2 regions of the Streptomyces sp. S6 genome follow, and region 2 is predicted to be linked to the other one. Evidence: riboswitches for the same ligand, from Rfam matches in the RefSeq annotation. Region 2 holds a riboswitch; the other holds the start of a gene.
The links. A riboswitch is a leader RNA that binds a small molecule or an ion and turns the genes downstream of it on or off. The one in region 2 is predicted to bind cyclic di-AMP.
Positions count from the first base shown of each region.

Region 1: another riboswitch for cyclic di-AMP. It lies ahead of ACVNF4_RS23645 (M23 family metallopeptidase); the one in region 2 lies ahead of ACVNF4_RS06965 (M23 family metallopeptidase).

Region 1 covers NZ_JBTYMC010000192.1:1,087-4,829, forward strand. The annotation lists gene ACVNF4_RS23640 (SGNH/GDSL hydrolase family protein) at 1-44, opposite strand, end outside; gene ACVNF4_RS23645 (M23 family metallopeptidase) at 221-1,201, opposite strand; cyclic di-AMP (ydaO/yuaA leader) riboswitch at 1,204-1,367, opposite strand; gene ACVNF4_RS23650 (alpha-galactosidase) at 1,670-3,742, opposite strand.
Region 2 covers NZ_JBTYMC010000031.1:13,137-16,879, forward strand. The annotation lists gene ACVNF4_RS06960 (aldo/keto reductase) at 155-1,093, opposite strand; gene ACVNF4_RS06965 (M23 family metallopeptidase) at 1,224-2,219, opposite strand; cyclic di-AMP (ydaO/yuaA leader) riboswitch at 2,229-2,390, opposite strand; tRNA gene ACVNF4_RS06970 (tRNA-Met) at 2,633-2,706, opposite strand; gene ACVNF4_RS06975 (alginate lyase family protein) at 2,758-3,743, opposite strand, start outside.

The sequences.
Region 1 (3,743 bases), on a different contig from region 2:
CCTTCGGTGAAGCTGTCCCCCACCGCCACGTACGACCCGATCATCACTGTCTTGCTGTCACTGTTCGAATCGTCTGCCACGACAGACCATGATTCACCTTCGAATGTGACCTACGCGACCGTAATAAAGGGTTGACGGGCGGTGAGATAAGCCACCCTCAAAGACTTGCCCAATCCGGGAATAAAGGAGCGCCCCACCGGTGTCGGTGCTGGACGGACCGTCAGACGGAGACGCCGTGCGAGCGGAGGTAGGCCAGCGGGTCGATGTCCGAGCCGTAGTCCGGGGTGGTGCGCATCTCGAAGTGGAGGTGCGGCCCGGTCACGTTGCCCGTGGAGCCCGAGTAGCCGATCGTCTGCCCCTCGCCGACGCTCTGACCGGCCGAGACGGACAGGGACGACAGGTGCGCGTACTGCGCGTAGTAGCCGTCCGCGAGCCGGATGACGACCTGGTTGCCGTACGCCCCGCCCCAGCCCGCCGAGACGACGGTCCCGGAGCCGACGGCCCGCAGCGTGGTGCCCGACGGGACGACGAAGTCGACGCCCGTGTGGTAGCCGCTGGACCACATGCTGCCCGCGACGCGGTAGCCGGTGCCGATGACCGCGCCCTGCACCGGCAGGGTGAAGCCGGAGGAGGACGACACGCTCCCGCCGCCGCCCGCCTTCGAGGAGGAGCGGGTGGACGCCTGGCTGTCCTGGGAGCCCTGCGAGCTCCGCGACTCCTGAGCCTTCTGGGACGACCGCTGCGAGGAGCGGGAGGACTGCGACGACGGGGAGGAGCCCGTGGAACCGCCGCCCGCCGCCTTCGCGCCCAGCGTCAGCCGCAGCCCGGGGTGGATCAGGGACGGGTCGGAGCCGACGGCGTCCCGGTTGTCCCGGTAGATCCGCTGCCAGCCCCCGGCGACGTTCTGCTCCTCGGCGATCTTCGACAGGTAGTCGCCGGAGCGGACCGTGTAGACGGCCGCCGTCCTGCGGGTGGTGGGCGCCGAAACCGGGGTCACCGGGGCGGACTTGACGGTCTGTCCGGGGAGGGAGTCGACGGTGGCCGCGGCGGCGGAGGGGCCGGCCGCGGACGTCGTCTGGGCGTGTGCCCCGGTGGCCCCGATGAGCGGGAGCGCGATGGCCGCGCCACCCGTTCCGGCGACGGCGAGCGAACGCGAGAAGCGAGGCGGCTTCGGGCGGCGGTGCTTACCCCTGGCGGGCATGGAATTCCTCTCCTGCGCCTGCGAGGTGAGCTGTCGGGTGCGGGCAGGAGATGCCCGGCCGCACGGATGCGGCTTTACCCCTAGCCTCTTCCGGAAGACCGGAACAGGCGGTGATTCCTGTGGGTCCCCCGCTCCTGCCGTTTCGCGGTGTGGGTGGGTGCGGTTCCGGGCGGTGGCAGGATTCGGCGTCCGTCCGGATTGCTGGTGAACGTAGGCGACGCGGACTCACGATCACAAGCAGAAGTTGTGTGTGAATTCCCGGCCGTCGATTCGCCACGAGGTTCACGGGCCGTCCGCAGTGCGGACACAACCGGCCCGCATGCCCTATCTCCCTTGAAAACCGCACCGATCGCGTGAACATGACGCGTGACTCAGGGCCAGGAATATGACCCTGGTCACACGTCCGACGTAAGGCGTTTCTTACTCCAGAACGAGACGGATTTAAATCCGCCAATTCGGACAGAAACCTCAGATGCGGCGCAGCCGGAATACCGCCGCGTCCAGATCACCCGTCAATCCGGTCCGCAGCCCGTGATGCGCCAGTACCGCACCCCGGTGAATTTCGCCCGTTTCAAGGCATTCGTACGATGCCGTCGTGTCGATCCCCCGCAGCCGCACCGCGGGAACGGGCTCCCCGTAGTGCTGGGACTGGAGCCAGGCGAGGACGACCGTGTCGTCCCCGCGCACGTACTGCACGGCGCTGAGACCGCCCTCAGGGGCGCGCAGCCGGTGCAGGTCGCCGTGCTGGACCACGGGCCGGATCTTTTTGTAGAGCTCCACCCACTCCCGCGCCTCGGCCAGCTCCGCGTCGGTCCACTCGGAGAGGTCGCCGCCGACCCCGAGCACCCCGGCGAAGGAGCTGACGAACCGGAACTTCAGCGAGCTGACCCGGTGGTTGAGCTGGGTGTTGGGGCTGTCGGTGACCCAGGCGGCCATCACGCGCGCGGGGTGGACCTGGCTGAAGCCGTGCTGGATGGCGAGCCGGTCCAGCGGGTCGGTGTTGTCGGAGGTCCACACCTGGTCGGTACGGCTCAGGATGCCGAGGTCGATCCGCCCGCCGCCGCCCGAGCAGGACTCGAAGGCGACCCCGGGGTGCTTGGCGCGCAGCCGGTCCAGGAGCGCGTACAGCGCGCGCACGTGGTCGACCCACAGGCGCTGCGGGTAGGGGTCGCCAGGCCAGCCGGCGTCGGTGAAGCAGCGGTTGAAGTCCCACTTCACGTAGTCGATCGGGGCGCTGGACAGCAGCGTGTCGAGGCGCTCCCAGAGGTACTCCTGGACGTCCTCGCGCGCAAGGTTGAGCATCAGCTGGTTGCGGAACTCCGTGCGTGTGCGGCCCTCCTGGAACTGCACCCAGTCGGGGTGCGCGCGGTAGAGGTCGCTGTCCGGGTTGACCATCTCGGGCTCGACCCAGATGCCGAACTGCATGCCGAGGCCGTGCACCTGGTCGGCGAGCGGCTTGAGGCCCTGGGGGAAACGGTCGGGGTTGGGCGTCCAGTCGCCGAGGCCCGCGCGGTCGCTGGTGCGCGCCCCGAACCAGCCGTCGTCGACGACGAACAGTTCGACGCCGATGTCGGCCGCCCGGCGCGCGAGGACGAGCTGCTGCTCCTCGGAGATGTCGAAGGTGGTCGCCTCCCAGGAGTTGAACAGCACCGGGCGGTCCTGCGCGGCGTCCGGGATCACGTGCTCGCGCTGGTAGGCGTGCCAGGCGCGGCTGGCGCCGCCGAAGCCGCCGTCGCTCCACAGGGCGGCGAAGACGGGGGTGGTGAAGGAGTCGCCGTCGGCGAGGAGCAGGAGGCCCGACTCGTCGTGTCCGGCGCCGCCGGTGATCTGCACGCGCGCGTCGGGGAGCTGGGCGACGGCGATCCGCCAGGAGCCGGACCAGCCGAGGGCGGCGGTGTAGACCTCGCCGCGCTCCTCGGTGGCGTCGGTGTCGAGGGCGACCCAGGGCAGGTGCGGGTGGCCGGTGTGGCCCCGGCGGCTGCCGATGATCTTCTCGCCGTAGGTCAGGCGCGACCGCGTGAGGCGGGACTCGGCGGCCCAGCGGCCGTGCAGCTGGGACAGGCGCCAGTGCTCGCGGTGCGGCAGCGTCCAGGTCGCGGAGTCGGCGCGCAGCAGCTCCAGCGCCTCGTCCCCGTCGTTCCCGAGGACCGCCCAGCGCTCGACGACGTCCCCGCGCATCCGGTAGTGCAGGGTGACGGTCAGTCCGCCGTCGCGGAACGTGAGCCGGAGTTCGCCACCCTCCGCGTCGTACGCCTCGAAGGCCCACTCCGTGCCCCGGCGCGCGGGGGTGCGCACGGAGAGCGCCGGGCGCGTGAAGCGGGGGCCGCCCTCCACCGGGTACTCCTCGCGGCCGTCCAGCGCGGACTCGAAGGAGGAGCCGTGGGGCAGCGGGACGGCGGCCAGGGCCTCCGCGTCCGCGAGGGTGATCGCCGGTCCCCAGTGGAGGTGCAGCAGTTCGCCGCGCTCGGTGAGGTGGAGGGCGTAACTGCTCGTGGGGCCCGAAAGGACCCACGTACGCCCGTTCTCAGCGGTTTCCAGCATC
Region 2 (3,743 bases):
CCGCACCCGCCTCCCCTCCCCGCCCCAGCTGCGGGCAGTCGTGCCGCTAGGGGCGGCACGGGTGGGCGCAGCGGCACCCCGCAAGCGCGGGTGAGCGACAACGCCCCCCACCCCAGCCACGCACCGGCCCCGCACCCACCCCCAACAGCCCCACCTACGCCGAAGCCTCCGTAAGCAGAGCCACCTCCCCCTCCGTCAGCTCCAGCTCCGCCACAGCCACCAACGCCGGCACCTGCTCAACCGTCCGCGCAGAAGCAATCGGCGCAGCAACAGTCGGCTGAGCCGCAAGCCACGCAAGGGCAACGGTCGCGACCTCGGCGTCATGCGCGGCGGCGACCTCGTCGAGCGCGGCAAGCACCTTCACCCCCCGCTCGGTGCCGAGGTGCTGACCGGCGGCACGCGCGCTCTCGACGGCCACCCCCGGCCGGTACTTGCCGGTGAGGAAGCCGGAAGCGAGGGCGAAGTAGGGGACGGCGGCGAGGCCGGCCTTGGAGGCGATCTCCTGCCGCTCCCCCTCGTACGTGTCGCGGGAGACAAGGTTGTAGTGGGGCTGGATCGCGACGAACCGGGCGAGCCCCTCGCGGTCGGAGAAGTCGAGGTACTCCCGCAGCCGCTCGGGCGTGACGTTGGACGCGGCGATGTGCCGCACCTTGCCCGCCTTGACGAGTTCGTCGAAGGCCCCGATGACCTCCTCGACCGGCGTCTCGGGCTGGTCGAAGTGCGCGTAGTAGAGGTCGATGTGATCGGTCCCGAGCCGCTTCAGGGACGCTTCGGCCGCCGCCTTGATGTTGTCGGCGGACAGCCCCTTGAACTCGGGGTGCTGACTGACCTTGGTGGCGACGACGATGTCGTCCCGGTTCCCCCGTGCCTTGAGCCACTTGCCGATGATCGTCTCGGACTCGCCCCCGCTGTTGCCGTCGACCCACGCGGAGTAGGAGTCGGCGGTGTCGACGAAGTTCCCGCCGGCGGCGGCGTACGCGTCGAGGACGGCGAAGGAGGCGGTCTCGTCGGCGGTCCAGCCGAAGACGTTGCCGCCGAGGGAGAGGGGGAAGACTTCGAGGTCGGAGGAGCCGAGAGGGCGCAGAGTAGTCATGCTCTGCGTCAACAACGGTCCTGGAGGGGCGAATTCCGTCCCGGACCGCAACGGCTGGAAACAGCACGCAAAAAAGAGGCAGCTCGTAAGACCCGTAGGCCTCACGAGCTACCCCTCAAGTACTAACCCCTCAGGGGTTGATCCCGTTGCTCCGCAGCCACGCCCCGGGGTCGATCCCCGTCGACGCTCCACCCGGGTGCACCTCCAGGTGCAGATGCGCCCCGGTGACGTTCCCGGTCGCCCCGACCCGCCCGATCACATCACCCGTCCCGACCTTCTGGCCGACACTGACGCTGATGGAGGACTGGTGGGCGTACCAGATCTCGGTGCCGTCATCCAGCGTGAGGATGGTCCGGTAGCCGTAGGACCCGGCGTACCCGGCCTCCGTGATGGTCCCGCTGTGGACGGCCTTGATGAGCGTGCCCGTGGGCGCCGCGAAGTCGAGCCCGGTGTGGTACCCGGACGACCACAGCGCCCCGGCCTGACCGAACGTGGAGGTGATGACGTACGACGAGGTCGGCAGCGAGTACTGCTTGGCCAGCTCGGCCAGCCGCGCCTGCTCCTTCTTCTCGCGGGCCGCGTCGTCCGCCTCCTGCTTGGCCTCCTTGACGTTGGCCTGCGCGGCCTTCGCGGCCTTGGCGGCGGCCTCGGCCTGGGCCCGCTGCGCGGCGACCTTCGCCTGCTGGTCGGCCTGCGTCGCCTGCGACTCGGCCTGCGCGATGATCCGGTTGCGCAGCGCCTCGGCTGCGTCGGAGGTCTCCTGGCCGGCCTCGCTGACGATGCTCGCGATCGGCGTGGGCTCCGGTGCCTGGTCGCCGTCGTCGGAGACGAGGGAGCCGACGCCGGGGATGTCGGAGACGGAGATGGAGACGGGGGCGTTGCCCGTGTTGGCGCTGGCCATGCCGCCCGCGCTGACGGCGGCTATGACGCCGACGCCGAGGACCGTGGAGCTACGGGCGAAACCGCCGCCGCCGGTGCGCTGCTTGGCGACCCGGTGCTTGCCCTTGGCCGGGACGGAGTCCGCGGTGGGGTTCCACTCCTCCCAGGGTCCCTCGTCCTCGACGCGGTAGCTGCCGAATCCGAAGGTCGGCTGGGCGGGGGCTTCTGGGGCAGTCGGGTTCGCCACGCGGGCGCACTCCTTTCCTTCCGCCGCCTACCGGGTTAGCTGACGGGTTCGGAGCGGGAAGGTCTCCTACGCGCGTAAACCGTCCGCTCGTGAACGAGCGGGGGCGTCCGCGTGATTCACCCCAAGGTGGTGGTTCCCCGGTTCCCTTACGGGATTCGGCGCGTGCGCACGGAGCCGTCTCTTGTGACGGCTGGGACAACCGTGCTGCGTTATCGAACGTTAATCGACCTCAGGGCCCGTTTCCAAGCGGTTCTGCTTGATCCACAAACATTTTTGGCCCGGAATTTTCGGGTCAACGACGGGGAAAAACGGGCGAGTTGGGTGACAGGTGGGAACTCCGCAATACACAGAGTGACCACCCGGAACAACAAAAGAACCGGGACCCTGTTTCCAGGATCCCGGTCCTTTTTCAGTAGCGGGGACAGGATTTGAACCTGCGACCTCTGGGTTATGAGCCCAGCGAGCTACCGAGCTGCTCCACCCCGCGCCGTTGAGATAACTATAGGCACACGCCGCGGGGAACTCCAAACCGGTTCCGCTAGACCCCCGGGTTACCGGCGTGCGTCAGGGTCTCCCAGGCCACGAACAGGTCGTCCGTGCCGGCGGGCCGGTGCCGGGCCACGAGCCGGTGCGCGGCCGGGACAGACTCACCGAGCCGGCCCTCCAGGTGGTTGACGAGAACCTCCAGGTCAGGACCCATGTTCCGGTCGACCTTCCCACCGCACAGCCACGCCGGCGCCTGCTCCCCCTCCTGGTAGCGGGCGTGCAGTTCGGCCGCCGCCTTCAGCCGGTCCTTGACCTCGCCGTACAGGTCGACGCCCTGGTGCCAGGCGGTCTCCGCGATGTGCGAGGACGCGGCCAGCGAGTAGCCCGCGTGCTTGAAGTTGCGGCACGTCTCCTGGGAGACGCCGTCCTTGAACGTCGTCTGCCCGAACCAGTACTTCGTGAGTTTCGCCGGGTCGTCGAGGCCCGCGTGGGCGGGGGCGATCGGGATCCTGCCGTCCTTCTCCAGGTAGAAGTAGGCGGGGACGCGGGCGCGGAAGCGGGCCAGGGCGTGGTCGAAGACCTTGTGGTCGTTCGTGAAGACGCCGATGCCGATCGCCGCGTCCGTCATCGCGAGGTCCCAGTTGCCGTTGTAGTCCGGGACCTCCCGGGTGACGGCCGGGAGGTAGGCGTTCCTGAGCATCGCCTCGAACCTCAGGACCCTGTCCTGCGGCCACCCCGCGCCCGGCGTGTGCCGGACGATCTCCGCCGCCCGCGTCCACGTCGACCCCGCCCACGCGGTCTGCAACCCGGCGTCGTCCTCGGTGTGCCGTCTGATCTTCGCCGACCAGGCGTCCATGATCTCCCGCGCCTTCACCGCGTGCGCCTGCTTGCCGGTGACGCTGAACAGCAGGGCCTGCGTGTACGCGGCGATCGCGTCCTGCCGCTCCTCCACACACCCGTGCGCCGGGCGGTTCGGCTGGTCTCCGCCGGGGCAGTCGACACTCTCGTACGGCTCCGGGCGGTACTTGTACGAGCCGT